One region of the Halobacillus litoralis genome, then DNA from elsewhere that is predicted to be linked to it. Evidence: a T-box and tRNA genes for the amino acid it is inferred to sense, from the RefSeq annotation. Region 1 holds a T-box; the other holds one or more tRNA genes.
The links. A T-box is a leader RNA that pairs with one kind of tRNA and senses whether it is charged. The one in region 1 lies ahead of LC065_RS10865 (valine--tRNA ligase), so its partner is inferred to be a tRNA-Val.
Positions count from the first base shown of each region.

Region 2: it has a tRNA-Val gene. The T-box ahead of LC065_RS10865 (valine--tRNA ligase) is inferred to sense a tRNA for this amino acid. The anticodon was not compared.

Region 1 is NZ_CP129016.1:2,161,661-2,169,291, forward strand. It holds gene LC065_RS10840 (uroporphyrinogen-III synthase) at 1-228, shown strand, start outside; gene hemB (porphobilinogen synthase) at 231-1,208, shown strand; gene hemL (glutamate-1-semialdehyde 2,1-aminomutase) at 1,234-2,523, shown strand; gene spoVID (stage VI sporulation protein D) at 2,637-3,626, shown strand; gene LC065_RS10860 (hypothetical protein) at 3,623-3,811, opposite strand; T-box leader at 3,942-4,168, shown strand; partial or broken gene LC065_RS10865 (valine--tRNA ligase) at 4,222-6,865, shown strand; gene LC065_RS10870 (bifunctional folylpolyglutamate synthase/dihydrofolate synthase) at 6,922-7,631, shown strand, end outside.
Region 2 is NZ_CP129016.1:727,928-735,558, forward strand. It holds gene LC065_RS03775 (zf-HC2 domain-containing protein) at 1-654, opposite strand, end outside; gene sigW (RNA polymerase sigma factor SigW) at 670-1,233, opposite strand; gene LC065_RS03785 (aspartyl-phosphate phosphatase Spo0E family protein) at 1,396-1,590, shown strand; gene rocF (arginase) at 1,602-2,504, opposite strand; tRNA gene LC065_RS03795 (tRNA-Ala) at 2,815-2,887, opposite strand; tRNA gene LC065_RS03800 (tRNA-Gly) at 2,891-2,965, opposite strand; tRNA gene LC065_RS03805 (tRNA-Lys) at 2,982-3,054, opposite strand; tRNA gene LC065_RS03810 (tRNA-Gln) at 3,092-3,166, opposite strand; tRNA gene LC065_RS03815 (tRNA-Tyr) at 3,275-3,360, opposite strand; tRNA gene LC065_RS03820 (tRNA-Thr) at 3,377-3,452, opposite strand; tRNA gene LC065_RS03825 (tRNA-Val) at 3,465-3,540, opposite strand; tRNA gene LC065_RS03830 (tRNA-Glu) at 3,547-3,621, opposite strand; tRNA gene LC065_RS03835 (tRNA-Thr) at 3,643-3,714, opposite strand; tRNA gene LC065_RS03840 (tRNA-Asn) at 3,718-3,792, opposite strand; rRNA gene rrf (5S ribosomal RNA) at 3,836-3,949, opposite strand; rRNA gene LC065_RS03850 (23S ribosomal RNA) at 4,040-6,952, opposite strand; tRNA gene LC065_RS03855 (tRNA-Ala) at 7,119-7,194, opposite strand; tRNA gene LC065_RS03860 (tRNA-Ile) at 7,203-7,279, opposite strand; rRNA gene LC065_RS03865 (16S ribosomal RNA) at 7,365-7,631, opposite strand, start outside.

The DNA.
Region 1 (7,631 bases):
GAACGAAAAATTGATGCACTGACCTTTACAAGTCCGTCGACTGTCCGTGCATTTGTGTCTATGGTCAGGAATAAAGGGGCGGAGATTCCTTGTTTCTGTATTGGTCCGACGACAGCCAAAGAAGCAGATAAATGTGGGTTTACCAACGTTCATGTCCCGGAGCAGTTCACCATCACCCACATGCTAAAAGAAATGACTTACTATTTTTCTAACGAAGGGAAAAGATAAATATGAATGATTTGCAGTTCAAACGCCACCGTCGCTTGCGCCGAACGGATTCTATGAGAGCGCTTGTGAGAGAGACTCACCTTCGGACGGAAGATTTAATCTATCCGATTTTTGTTGTAGAAGGAGAAGACATCAAAAATCCAGTTGCTTCTATGCCGGGAGTTCATCAAGTCTCCCTCGACCACTTGAACGAGGAAATGGACGAGCTGGTAAAGTTAGAGATTAAATCCGTCATCGTCTTTGGTGTTCCTGCGGAAAAAGATGAGGTAGGAAGTCAAGCCTATAACGATGAGGGGATTGTTCAACGTGCCATTCGTCAAATCAAAGAAGACTTTCCTTCCTTAACCGTGATTGCAGATACTTGCCTATGTCAATATACTGATCACGGTCATTGTGGAATTGTCCGTGATGGGGATATTGCTAATGATGAGTCCTTGACTTACATTACAAAAACGGCGATTACTCAAGCGGAAGCAGGTGCCGATATTATCGCCCCATCCAACATGATGGATGGTTTTGTTGCCGCTATTCGTCAGGGCCTTGATGAAGCTGGCTTCAGCCACATCCCTGTCATGTCTTACGCTGTTAAATATGCTTCTTCTTTTTATGGCCCGTTCCGTGATGCGGCTCACAGTTCCCCTCAATTTGGTGACCGTCGTGCTTACCAGATGGATCCAGCGAACCGCCTGGAAGCTTTAAGAGAGGCAGCATCGGATGTAGAGGAAGGCGCTGATTTCTTAATTGTTAAACCAGCTCTTTCTTATCTTGACATCATGCGTGAAGTGAAAGATCGTTTTAACTTGCCACTGGTCGCCTACAATGTCAGTGGGGAGTATTCCATGATCAAAGCAGCTGCCCAAAATGGCTGGGTCAACGAAGAAGAGATTGTCCTTGAAAAACTGACCTCCATGAAACGAGCAGGAGCGGACCTCATTATTACTTATTTCGCTAAAGATGCAGCTCGTTGGTTAAATCAATAACGCGGACAGAAAGGGTGTCGTATAAATGAAAACATTTGATCGTTCAAAACAAGCCTATACGAAAGCGGTAGAATTAATGCCGGGTGGAGTGAATTCCCCTGTACGCGCATTTAAATCTGTCCAGATGGACCCAATTTTTATGGAAAAAGGCGCAGGTTCTAAACTTTATGACCTCGATGGCAACGAATATATCGATTATGTATTAAGCTTTGGCCCCTTGATTTTAGGCCATGCCGATGAAAAGGTAACAGAAGCGTTAACCAAAGCGACAGCGAATGGGACGAGCTTCGGTGCTCCTACAGAAATGGAAAACAAATTGGCTTCCCTTGTGAGAGAACGCGTGCCTTCTATTGAAATGCTGCGGATGGTGAATTCAGGAACTGAAGCAACGATGAGCGCCCTTCGTGTTGCTCGTGGGTACACAGGTCGCGATAAAATTTTGAAGTTTGAAGGAAATTACCATGGCCATGGAGACTCCTTGCTGATCAAAGCGGGCTCTGGTGTAGCGACTCTTGGCCTGCCTGACTCTCCTGGTGTACCGGAATCTATTGCACAAAATACAATTACGGTCCCATATAATGATATAGAAAGCGTTCGATATGTCTTTGAAGAGTTTGGAGACGATCTAGCAGCTGTCATTATTGAGCCTGTCTCCGGAAATATGGGTGTCGTCCCACCAAACGAAGGTTTCCTGCAAGAGTTAAGAACAATGACGGAAGACAATGGAACGGTTCTGATCTTTGATGAAGTTATGACTGGCTTCCGTGTTGGATACCACAGTGCTCAAGGACACTTTGATGTGACACCTGACATGACATGCCTTGGAAAAGTGATTGGAGGCGGTCTTCCTGTAGGAGCCTATGGTGGAAAGCGGGAAATTATGGAGCGGGTCGCTCCTGTCGGTGACATCTACCAAGCAGGTACGCTTTCTGGAAACCCGCTCGCAATGACGGCAGGTTTTGAAACGATCTCTGCTATGACGGAAGAAGCGTATGCTTCCATCAATAAAAAAGTAGACCGTTTAATTGAAGGTTACCAGCAAGCCGCTGAAAAACACAACATTCCACTGACAGTGAACCGGGCTGGTTCCATGGTCGGTTTCTTCTTTACAAACGAACCTGTGACGAATTTTGAAACAGCCAACCAATCGGATTTGGACATGTTCACGAGTTATTTCCAAGGAATGATTGAAGAAGGGGTATATCTGCCGCCTTCCCAATTTGAAGGGTTGTTCTTGTCTGTCAAACATACGGATGAGGATATCGAGAAAACCATTCAAGCAGCGGAGAAAGTCTTTTCACAAATTAAATCTTAATGTTATAAGCGCATGGGGGTCCTCCATGCGCTTTCGTTATGTATATTACTCTAACTCTCGCATAAGGTGATAATAGAGAAAAGTGTTTATTACCTTAGGGAGGGGACCGAACTTTGCAAAACAAACAAAATGTATTTTCCTTTTATTTAGATGAATCCATATGGTTCAAGGAAGGACAGGGCGTTCGCGAGTTAATCGGTATATCATTAGAACCTGAAATTACTATTGAAGAGCTTGGAGATGAGGTCCGGTTGAAAGGGACCGTCGATCTTGCGGGTGAATACATTCCGACTGGAAGCCAGGATGCGCAGGATGAAAGTCCTCTTGCATCCTCTGTTCGAACCATGGACGTAGTCGAACCATTAGAAGAAGGCATTCATACATTCAACCACTCATTTCCAGTGGAAATTACGGTACCTTTAGAAAGGGTATCGAATTTAGAAGATGTGCTCATCGACATTGAAAGTTTTGATTACGAACTTCCCGCCAATCGTCAACTCAGGCTTCATGCCCATGTGAATATCAATGGACTGGAAGAAAGGCAACAAGAAGCATCGAATAAACCGAATTTTGATGAATCAGCGACTGTGGGTCCCGTCAATTTTCAAGAACAGAGTCAAAAAGAATCGCCTGTTCTGCCAGAGCGGGAAGCCCCTATTTTTCGGATTGATGAAAAAGATGAAAGTGAGCATACAGAAGAAGACGATGGACGATGGTTTTATAAGAAATCACAAAGCTTCCCAGAGTTCTTTGGTCATGCTCAGGAAAATACCCAATTAACTCCGGAAGAGCCATCCTATGATAGTGGGGATTGGGGAGAAGTCAGTATCGAAGAGTCCAGCAGTGAAGAATCAAGCAGCGAAGAGTCTGATCAAGAAAGTGCTCAAGCACCTGGAGGCATGGATGGGATCAAACAAATTTTCAAACACTTGTTCCCGAACAGAGAAGACACGTACACACAGATGAAAATGTATATTGCCCAGGAAGAAGAAACGTTATCTTCGATTGCGGAAAAGTATGACGTATCGGTAAAACAATTAGAACGAGTTAATGATTATAAAGACGACGTTTCTCCTGGGCAGATTGTGTATATTCCGAACTAAATCCATTTATATTTGAAAGCGAGATACAAACCGAGGACCAATCCGAGAAGGAAGATGTCGAAAGTAGTCGGGAAGATGATGGTTCGCAGGGCTTGGAAAATCACGATGGGCAGCAAAGATTTTTCAATGACAAACAGCCACGTTCTGCACCATGGAGGCAGACGATAACGATACAAACGACTCATAAAGAGCACCTCTTTTCATTGGAGGATAAAGGCTCCTGGGCAATCGGCTCAGGGGTTTTCGCCTTTTTCTTTGACGTAGTTGACTAAATGCCTCTTTTTTATATACAATATGTAGTATAGTCTTTATACGTGAAATGCTTAGATAGGGAAGAGTACATGAACAATTCCTTCAGAGAGGAAAACGATTGGTGAGAGTTTTCCAGGAACCCTGTTAATGGAAGGTCGCCCTTGATGCAGCTTCTTTGAACAATGAGTAGGAGAAGCCGGTTAGAAGCCGTTATTTTTATTTGAGTGTACAGGAATGACTTCCTGTAAATTAAAGGTGGTACCACGGAAATGAACCCTTTCGTCCTTTTTTAGGATGAAAGGGTTTTTTATTTTTATAAAGAGAATAAAAGGAGGAAGATCACATGGATCAACAAGATCTTTCAATGCCTACAAAGTATGATCCGGCCGCTGTTGAAAAGGACCGGTATCAGTACTGGGTAGATGGTAAATTTTTTGAAGCTACAGGAGATAAAAACAAGGAACCTTATACAATCGTCATTCCACCGCCGAACGTAACAGGGAAGCTGCACCTCGGTCATGCGTGGGACACGACATTACAGGATATCCTGACACGTGTGAAGCGGATGCAGGGCTATGATGTACTATGGCTGCCAGGTATGGACCATGCGGGGATTGCTACACAAGCAAAAGTGGACGCGAAACTTCGTGAAGAAGGTATCTCCCGGCATGACCTCGGCCGTGAAAAGTTTCTCGAAAAATCGTGGGAGTGGAAGCATGAGTATGCGAAATTCATTCGTGCCCAGTGGGAAAAACTAGGGCTTGGACTGGACTATTCTCGTGAACGTTTCACTCTTGATGAGGGTCTTTCTGAGGCTGTCAAAGAAGTTTTTGTAACACTTTACGAGAAAGGCCTGATCTACCGCGGAGAATATATTATCAACTGGGACCCTGCCACCCAAACAGCTTTGTCTGATATCGAAGTGGAGTATAAAGATGTGCAAGGTGCATTTTACCATATGCGCTACCCATTGAAAGATGAAGAAGGTACGATTGAGATTGCGACCACACGTCCGGAGACGATGCTTGGGGATACAGCCATTGCGGTACATCCGGAAGATGAGCGTTACAAGCACCTGATCGGTAAAAAAGCGGTCCTGCCGATTGTTGGCCGGGAAATTGAAATTGTTGCTGATGATTATGTAGATATGGAATTTGGATCCGGGGCTGTTAAGATTACTCCAGCGCACGACCCTAACGACTTCGAAATCGGTAACCGTCACAACCTGGAACGAATTCTTGTCATGAATGAAGACGGAACGATGAATGAAAATGCCGGCAAGTATAAGGGTATGGATCGATTCGAATGTCGTAAACAAATCGTTAAGGACCTTCAGGATCATGGTGTTCTTTTTGAAATTGAAGAACACATGCACTCGGTTGGTCATTCTGAGCGAAGCGGAGCGGTTGTTGAACCTTATCTTTCCACGCAGTGGTTCGTTGACATGAAGCCACTTGCTGATGCGTCGATCGACTTGCAAAAAGGGAGACGATCAAGTACAGTTTGTTCCTGATCGATTTGAAAAGCCATATCTACACTGGATGGAGAATACAAGAGACTGGTGTATTTCCAGACAATTATGGTGGGGTCACCGTATACCAGCCTGGTACCATAAAGAAACAGGCGAAGTATATGTTGGCAAAGAAGAACCGAAAGATCCAGAAAACTGGAAGCAGGAGGAAGATGTGCTTGATACGTGGTTCTCGTCCGCGCTTTGGCCTTTCTCGACGATGGGGTGGCCGGATGAAAACAGTGAAGATTATAAACGTTACTTCCCAACTAACGTACTCGTAACAGGGTATGACATCATTGGATTCTGGGTAAGCCGCATGATCTTCCAATCCCTTGAGTTCACAAATGAGCGTCCATTCAATGATGTTCTTATTCATGGTCTTGTTCGTGATGCTGAAGGTCGTAAGATGAGTAAATCGCTTGGGAATGGTGTCGATCCAATGGATGTCATCGATAAATATGGAGCCGATTCTCTTCGTTATTTCTTATCTACAGGATCATCTCCTGGTCAAGACCTGCGCTTCCATTGGGAGAAGGTAGAGTCTACGTGGAACTTCGCCAACAAGATTTGGAACGCTTCCCGTTTTGCCTTGATGAACATGGGCGATTTAAAATATGAAGACATTGATATCACTGGTGAAAAATCAGTAGCCGATCAATGGATCCTGACTCGTCTTAACCAGACGATTGAGCAAGTGACGATAAACATCGATAAATATGAATTCGGTGAAGCCGGCCGTCACCTTTACAACTTCATTTGGGATGACTTCTGTGATTGGTATATCGAAATGGCGAAGCTGCCATTGTATGGAGAAGACGAAGCGCGTATCCATACGACCCGTTCTATTCTCGCGTACACGCTCGATCAGACGATGCGTATGCTTCATCCATTCATGCCATTCATTACTGAAGAAATCTGGCAGCACCTTCCTCATGATGGAGAGTCCATCACACAGGCTTCATGGCCGGTGGTAAGAGAAGATTTCCATAATGAAGAAGCGGTGGAAGAAATGAATCGTCTGGTATCCATCATCCGTTCTGTTCGTAATATCCGTTCAGAAGTGGATACACCAATGTCTAAGGAAATCCAGTTGATGATTCAGGCGAAAGATGACGCCATTGTAAAAGAGCTTGAGAAGAACCGTGACTATTTAGAAAGGTTCTGTAACCCTAGTGAATTGACGATTGCCACAGACTTGCAGGCCCCTGACAAAGCGATGTCAGCCGTCATTACTGGAGCCGAATTGTACCTTCCATTAGCGGGCTTGATCAACATCGAAGATGAAATCAAGCGCCTTGAGAACGAATGGAAGAAATGGGATCAGGAAGTCACGCGTGTTCAAAAGAAACTTTCCAATGAAGGTTTCGTAAGTAAAGCCCCGGAACATGTCGTTGAAGAAGAACGCAAAAAAGAAACAGATTATCTTGATAAGCGTGCTAAAGTAGAAGCACGAATCAAAGAGTTAAAAGCATAAAGAAGACGGAGGGTATTCTACGGAGTACTCTCCTTTTTTGAAAAGAGGGAATAGAAATGGAGTATGAAGAAGCAATTGCTTGGATTCACTCTAGAGAGAAATTCAAAGTGAAGCCAGGGTTGAAGCGGATGGAATGGATGATGGAGAGGCTTGGTCATCCAGAGAAAAAATTCAGATCGGTCCATATTGCAGGAACGAACGGGAAAGGGTCCACGCTTTCTTTCCTGCGTCATATTCTTCAACAGCAGGGAATGTCTGTGGGAACCTTCACTTCTCCCTATATAGAGAGGTTCAATGAGCGGATTAGTGTTGATGGACAAGCCATTCAAGATGAAGTTTTAGCTGAGTTAGTGATTAGAATTAGACCGCTATCGGAAGAATTGAGACAAACGCCATTAGGAGAACCGACCGAGTTTGAAATTATAACAGCGATGGCCGTGCTTTACTTTTCCGAGGCTGCACTTGATATTGTATTAATGGAGACCGGTTTAGGAGGAAGGTTTGATTCTACCAACATCCTAACCCCTGTTCTATCTGTTATCACCAATATCGGACATGATCATATGAATGTTCTAGGTTCTACCATAGCAGAAATTGCAGAAGAGAAAGCAGGAATCATCAAACCTGAAATTCCTGTAGTTACGGGCGTCAAGCAGCAGGAAGCTATAAAAGTAATCACCAAAAAAGCGCAGTCATGTCATTCTAAGGTGTTCAAACTTTACCATGATTTTGATGTCACTCATCAATCCAGTAGTCATGAAGGTGA
Region 2 (7,631 bases), 1.4 Mb from region 1:
ATCCGACTCAAATGAGAAAATCGCCTTGAAAGTTTTCTTCGTATGATACCAGACCCATTCGTAAACCTGGTTCACTTCGGTCAATTCCCCTGAATAGGCTCTGAGATTGTTCCGGTCAAGTTCATCATTTTTTCCTCCTTGTCCGGATGGGGTGTTAAGAATGTCTCCATTGATCAGGGTAATGTCCCCATCGACTTTTCCGTCGATCCGCAAGTCTCCATTTCTAACAACTAAATCCCCTTCAACCGTAACGCCTTCCGGTACAATGACCGTATGATCACGTATTTCCAGATTCTCCTGCTTAGATACCGTCACTTGCTGGTCCTGATTCCATTCGGTAAATATGCCACCGAACATCAATATAAAAAAGACAGCAGCAGCTGTAAGCAAAGGGTGCCGCTGGAACTTACGAATGTAGTTCTTCCGTTTCTTCTCTTTCGGCAAATTCGCCATCACATTCGCAGTAAAACGTGGCGGCGCAGAAACAGGTGTGGTGTTCTTGATCAGAGTGGTCGTTCTCTTTAACTCATGAAAGTGATGTTGGCAGCTTTGGCAGCCTTGTAAATGATCTCTCAATCGTCTCTCTTCTTCTTTATTTAATTCACCATCCAGATACTTATGCATAAGTTCAATGGCTTCTCTCTTGCAATTCATTCCCTCTCAACTCCTTCACACATGTCGAAGCCTCTTACGTAAAGCCTCTCTACCTCGGTGGACCCTCGTCTTAACTGTCCCTACTGGAATATCAAGCACCTCCGCAATCTCTTGAAGAGCAAGCTCATCTAAATAACGAAGCACAATGACACTACGATATTTAGGAGGAAGCGCTAATATTTCTTTGTGGATATAAGACTGTAATTCAAGGCTTTCCACTTCTTCTTCAGGTAGAGCTTGGTCGGCAGCTAATTGCGAATACATATCTAACCCTTCCGTCCCCTTCACTTCTGCATCCAGATGATAGTCCGGCTTTTTTTTACGGATACGGTCAATCGACAGATTCGTTGCTATTCTATACAACCAAGTGGAGAATTTCCGTTTCTCATCAAACGTATGAAGATTCGTGTAGGCTCTAATAAAGGCTTCCTGGGCCAGGTCTTCAGCTTCATACGAGTTCCCAACCATTCGCAGACAAATATGAAAAACTTTATTCTGGTAAAAAGATACAATGTCTTCGAAAGCGGATTGATTGCCTTTTTTCACTTCTTTTATTTTTTGCTTAATCATGGTTTCCATCTTCTAATACCTCCGCTATACGTGCGGTCGATAACCTTTACGGATGACCTCGCCACAAAGTTTCATAAATTTAATATTTTTTTAGCTAATATAAGTTTAACTTTTTTTTAGTATCGGTTATAAAGCTGTAAATGTAAAAAATTTCTTAGGAGGAAATTTAATATGCAGCGAGAGTCCGCTTTGAAGAAAGAAATCGAAGCTTGTCGTATGGAAATGATTCGCTTAGCCAGCCTCCATAAGTTGAGCTCGCCGGAAGTCGTACAAGTGAGTGTGAAATTAGATAACCTGTTAAATGAATACGATGAAGCAACCTATAAAAAACAGCAACCCACCTTGCAAAGAGCGGGTTACTGCTAGGGATCGTTTATTTATTTCAAGCTCTCACCAAATAGAGAACCCATTAAACCTACCGCTACGCTAGCGGTTTTATTTTTTTCATCGAGAATCGGATTCACTTCTACAAATTCCGCGGATGTGATCATCCCTGACTGATGAAGCATTTCCATAGCTAGGTGACTCTCACGGTAGCTTAATCCACCCATTACCGGTGTTCCCACGCCAGGAGCTTCGTTAGGGTCCAGTCCATCAAGGTCCAGGCTTAAATGAACCCCATCGGTACGATCTTTCAAATAATCCACTGTTTCTTCCATCACTTGGGTCATCCCCATACGATCCACTTCATGCATCGTATAGACTTTAATGCCCTTCTCTTCAATAAGCACTCGTTCTCCTTCATCGAGAGAACGTGCTCCGATAATCACTATATTTTCTGGTTTAATCTTCGGTTCATAATCATGGATACTCGTCAATTTTTCGTGGCCGATCCCTAAGCTTACAGCTAATGGCATCCCATGAATGTTACCAGAAGGCGAGCTGTCGCCTGTGTTTAAATCGCCGTGAGCATCATACCAGATGACTCCAAGATTTTCATAATGTTTCGCAACTCCTGCAAGAGTCCCCATAGCTATACTATGATCTCCCCCAAGTACAAGTGGGAAACGTTTATTTTCTACTACCTCATCTACCGCTTTTGCAAGACGACGGCTTCCTTCGGCAATTTCATTCAAGTTACGTAAATTATCCTGTTTTTCATCTGTATTATGTTTTGGGCGAGGAATCTCAATGTCCCCTAGATCTTCAATGTTATATTTCAATTGCTCTAGACGTTCAACCATACCTGCATAACGAATAGCACTTGGTCCCATATCCACGCCTCGACGCATCTGTCCAAGGTCCATAGGTACACCGATAACTGAAAGCTGTTTATTCATTAAAGTTCCTCCTTTTTTCTCTACTATAATTGTATCCGTTTTTCCCGTTATGACTCAACTGGACATGTTTGTGCATATATATACGAAAACCAGTATGAAAACGTATGTAATCATGCATGTTTACAAGGTTTCGACCCATTTACCATATTATGGGTTGGATTGGATGGCGAGGTACTAAACTTTTTTATAATTACCGATAGAAAAGAGTATCGAACCTATACGCATAACAGACGGACCCGAATGAAACAGAGGAAGGAAAAAAGGAAAAATAAAAAACCTGACATCAACGATTGATGTCAGGTTCAAAGAGTGGAGCCTAGCGGGATCGAACCGCTGACCTCCTGCGTGCAAAGCAGGCGCTCTCCCAGCTGAGCTAAGGCCCCGTATGGAGCGGGAGACGGGATTCGAACCCGCGACCCCCACCTTGGCAAGGTGGTGTTCTACCACTGAACTACTCCCGCATATAAAATTGAAAGATGAGCCATGAAGGATTCGAACCTTCGACCCTCTGATTAAAAGTCAGATGCTCTACCAGCTGAGCTAATGGCTCATAATAAAATGACTTCCAGTATAACATCTTAAAAAAATGGCTGGGCCAGCTGGATTCGAACCAGCGCATGACGGTACCAAAAACCGTTGCCTTACCGCTTGGCTATGGCCCAACAGTTACAAAAATAGTATTGACCATCAAAAGATCATTATACAAGGAATGTTTATTTTCATAAAAAATAGCTGATCATGAATGTCAGCCGTTATCGTCAATGAAAAAATGGTGGAGGGAGTAGGACTCGAACCTACGAACCCGATGGGAGCGGATTTACAGTCCGCCGCGTTTGGCCAACTTCGCTATCCCTCCACTTTGACTAAATAAGTGGTGCCGGCCAGAGGACTTGAACCCCCAACCTACTGATTACAAATCAGTTGCTCTGCCAGTTGAGCTAGGCCGGCTTATGAATTTAATGGTGGAGGATGCAGGGTTCGAACCTGCGACCCCTTGCTTGTAAGGCAAGTGCTCTCCCAGCTGAGCTAATCCTCCGATAAGTGGTGACCCGTACGGGATTCGAACCCGTGTTACCGCCGTGAAAGGGCGGTGTCTTAACCACTTGACCAACGGGCCATGTGTTTGATAGTTTCTCAGAGCTTCCAGCCGGATTTGAACCGGCGACCCCTTCCTTACCATGGAAGTGCTCTACCACTGAGCTATGGAAGCAAGTGGCTCCAACGGTAGGATTCGAACCTACGACCGATCGGTTAACAGCCGATTGCTCTACCACTGAGCTACGTTGGAATAATGTTCATTCATCAAAAGCATTAATAAGGAAAGAGAATCAATGTGGCGGCGTCCTACTCTCACGGGGGTAAACCCGACTACCATCGGCGCTGAAGAGCTTAACTGCTGTGTTCGGCATGGGAACAGGTGTGACCTCTTCGCCTTCACCACCACATCAATATAAAGTTTGAGGTGAACCCTCAAAACTGGATAAGGAAACATCTTGTTTGAAAAGCAATTGTCATTCACGAATGATTGAAATCAGATAGATAAGTCATCGATCCATTAGTATCCGTCAGCTCCACGTGTCACCACGCTTCCACCTCGGACCTATCAACCTCATCGTCTCTGAGGGATCTTATTACCTTATAGGTAAGGGAAATCTCATCTCAAGGGGGGCTTCATGCTTAGATGCTTTCAGCACTTATCCCGACCACACGTAGCTACCCAGCGATGCTCCTGGCGGAACAACTGGTACACCAGCGGTGTGTCCATCCCGGTCCTCTCGTACTAAGGACAGCTCCTTTCAAATTTCCAACGCCCACGACGGATAGGGACCGAACTGTCTCACGACGTTCTGAACCCAGCTCGCGTACCGCTTTAATGGGCGAACAGCCCAACCCTTGGGACCGACTACAGCCCCAGGATGCGATGAGCCGACATCGAGGTGCCAAACCTCCCCGTCGATGTGGACTCTTGGGGGAGATAAGCCTGTTATCCCCGGGGTAGCTTTTATCCGTTGAGCGACGGCCCTTCCATGCGGAACCGCCGGATCACTAAGCCCGACTTTCGTCCCTGCTCGACTTGTAGGTCTCGCAGTCAAGCTCCCTTGTGCCTTTACACTCTGCGAATGATTTCCAACCATTCTGAGGGAACCTTTGGGCGCCTCCGTTACCTTTTGGGAGGCGACCGCCCCAGTCAAACTGCCCACCTGACACTGTCTCCGGACCGGATTACGGTCCTGGGTTAGAATGTCCGTACAGCCAGGGTAGTATCCCACCAGCGCCTCCACCGAAGCTAGCGCTCCGGCTTCCAAGGCTCCTACCTATCCTGTACAAGCTGTACCAACATTCAATATCAGGCTACAGTAAAGCTCCACGGGGTCTTTCCGTCCTGTCGCGGGTAATGTGCATCTTCACACATAGTATAATTTCACCGGGTCTCTCGTTGAGACAGTGCCCAAGTCGTTGCACCTTTCGTGCGGGTCGGAACTTACCCGACAAGGAATTTCGCTACCTTAGGACCGTTATAGTTACGGCCGCCGTTTACTGGGGCTTCGGTTCAACGCTTCGCATAAGCTAACGCATCCCCTTAACCTTCCAGCACCGGGCAGGTGTCAGCCCCTATACTTCGCCTTACGGCTTCGCAGAGACCTGTGTTTTTGGTAAACAGTCGCTTGGGCCTTTTCACTGCGGCTCCTCGGCAGAGGAGCACCCCTTCTCCCGAAGTTACGGGGTCATTTTGCCGAGTTCCTTAACGAGAGTTCTCCCGCTCACCTTAGGATCCTCTCCTCGCCTACCTGTGTCGGTTTGCGGTACGGGCACCTCTTTCCTCACTAGAGGATTTTCTTGGCAGTGTGAACTCAGGAGCTTCGGTACTATATTTCCCTCCCCATCACAGCTTGACGTTGCCGGACGGATTTGCCTATCCGACCGTCTCACTGCTTGGACGCGCACATCCAGTGGCGCGCTCTCCTTATCCTCCTGCGTCCCCCCGTCGTTCAAACGGAAAGGAGGTGGTACAGGAATATCAACCTGTTGTCCATCGCCTACGCCTTTCGGCCTCGGCTTAGGTCCCGACTAACCCTGAGAGGACGAGCCTTCCTCAGGAAACCTTAGGCATTCGGTGAAAGAGATTCTCACTCTTTTTTCGCTACTCATACCGGCATTCTCACTTCTAAGCGCTCCACCAGTCCTTACGGTCTGACTTCACGGCCCTTAGAACGCTCTCCTACCACTGATCATAAGATCAATCCGCAGCTTCGGTGGTGTGTTTAGCCCCGGTACATTTTCGGCGCAGAGTCACTCGACCAGTGAGCTATTACGCACTCTTTGAATGATGGCTGCTTCTAAGCCAACATCCCAGTTGTCTAAGCAACTCCACATCCTTTTCCACTTAACACACACTTTGGGACCTTAGCTGGCGGTCTGGGCTGTTTCCCTCTCGACCATGAACCTTATCACCCACGGTCTGACTCCCAGAACAAAGTCTATGGCATTCGGTTTGACTGAATTCGGTAACCCGATAGGGGCCCCTCGTCCAATCAGTGCTCTACCTCCATGACTTTCTATTCTGAGGCTAGCCCTAAAGCTATTTCGGAGAGAACCAGCTATCTCCGTGTTCGATTGGCATTTCACCCCTACCCACACCTCATCCCCGTAATTTTCAACTTACGTGGGTTCGGGCCTCCAGTCAGTGTTACCTGACCTTCACCTGGACATGGGTAGATCACACGGTTTCGGGTCTACGACCGCATACTCACTCGCCCTATTCAGACTCGCTTTCGCTGCGGCTCCGCTTCTGCTGCTTAACCTCGCATACGGTCGTAACTCGCCGGTTCATTCTACAAAAGGCACGCCGTCACCCATTAACGGGCTCCGACTACTTGTAGGCACACGGTTTCAGGTTCTCTTTCACTCCCCTTCCGGGGTGCTTTTCACCTTTCCCTCACGGTACTGGTTCACTATCGGTCACTAGGGAGTATTTAGCCTTGGGAGATGGTCCTCCCGGATTCCGACGGAATTCCTCGTGTTCCGCCGTACTCAGGATCCACTCCGGAGAGAGAAAGATTTCGACTACAGGGCTGTTACCTGCTCTGGCTGACCTTTCCAGATCGATTCGCCTATCTTCCTCTTTGGTAACTCCAATGGAGTGTCCTACAACCCCAGAAAGCAAGCTTTCTGGTTTGGGCTGATTCCGTTTCGCTCGCCGCTACTTGGGAAATCGCGTTTGCTTTCTCTTCCTCCGGGTACTTAGATGTTTCAGTTCCCCGGGTGTGCCTGCCTATACCTATGTATTCAGTATAGGATACTGTTCCATTACGAACAGTGGGTTTCCCCATTCGGAAATCTCCGGGTCAAAGCCTACTTACGGCTCGCCGGAGCATATCGGTGTTAGTCCCGTCCTTCATCGGCTCCTAGTACCAAGGCATCCACCGTGCGCCCTTATTCACTTAACTATCTTCGTGAAAAGACGTTTACAATTTCAATTAGATGTCTTGTCATCAATTGTCTCATCGTTAGATGAAACAATGATTCCTTATCCAGTTTTCAAGGTTCACGCCCTTATTCAGGGTTGAATATAAAACACAAAATAGATTCTTGTGTTTAGGTGTAACATTTAAATGGTGGAGCCTAGCGGGATCGAACCGCTGACCTCCTGCGTGCAAAGCAGGCGCTCTCCCAGCTGAGCTAAGGCCCCTTTTTGAATGGTGGGCCTGAGTGGACTTGAACCACCGACCTCACGCTTATCAGGCGTGCGCTCTGACCAACTGAGCTACAGGCCCATCCAATTAAAGGAAGATCATATTTTCATAGTTTGATCTCTCAAAACTGAACAACCAACACAGTACGTTTCCGTTATATCCTTAGAAAGGAGGTGATCCAGCCGCACCTTCCGATACGGCTACCTTGTTACGACTTCACCCCAATCATTGGCCCCACCTTCGGCGGCTGGCTCCAAAAAGGTTACCTCACCGACTTCGGGTGTTGCCAACTCTCGTGGTGTGACGGGCGGTGTGTACAAGGCCCGGGAACGTATTCACCGCGGCATGCTGATCCGCGATTACTAGCGATTCCGGCTTCATGCAGGCGAGTTGCAGCCTGCAATCCGAACTGAGAATGGTTTTATGGGATTTG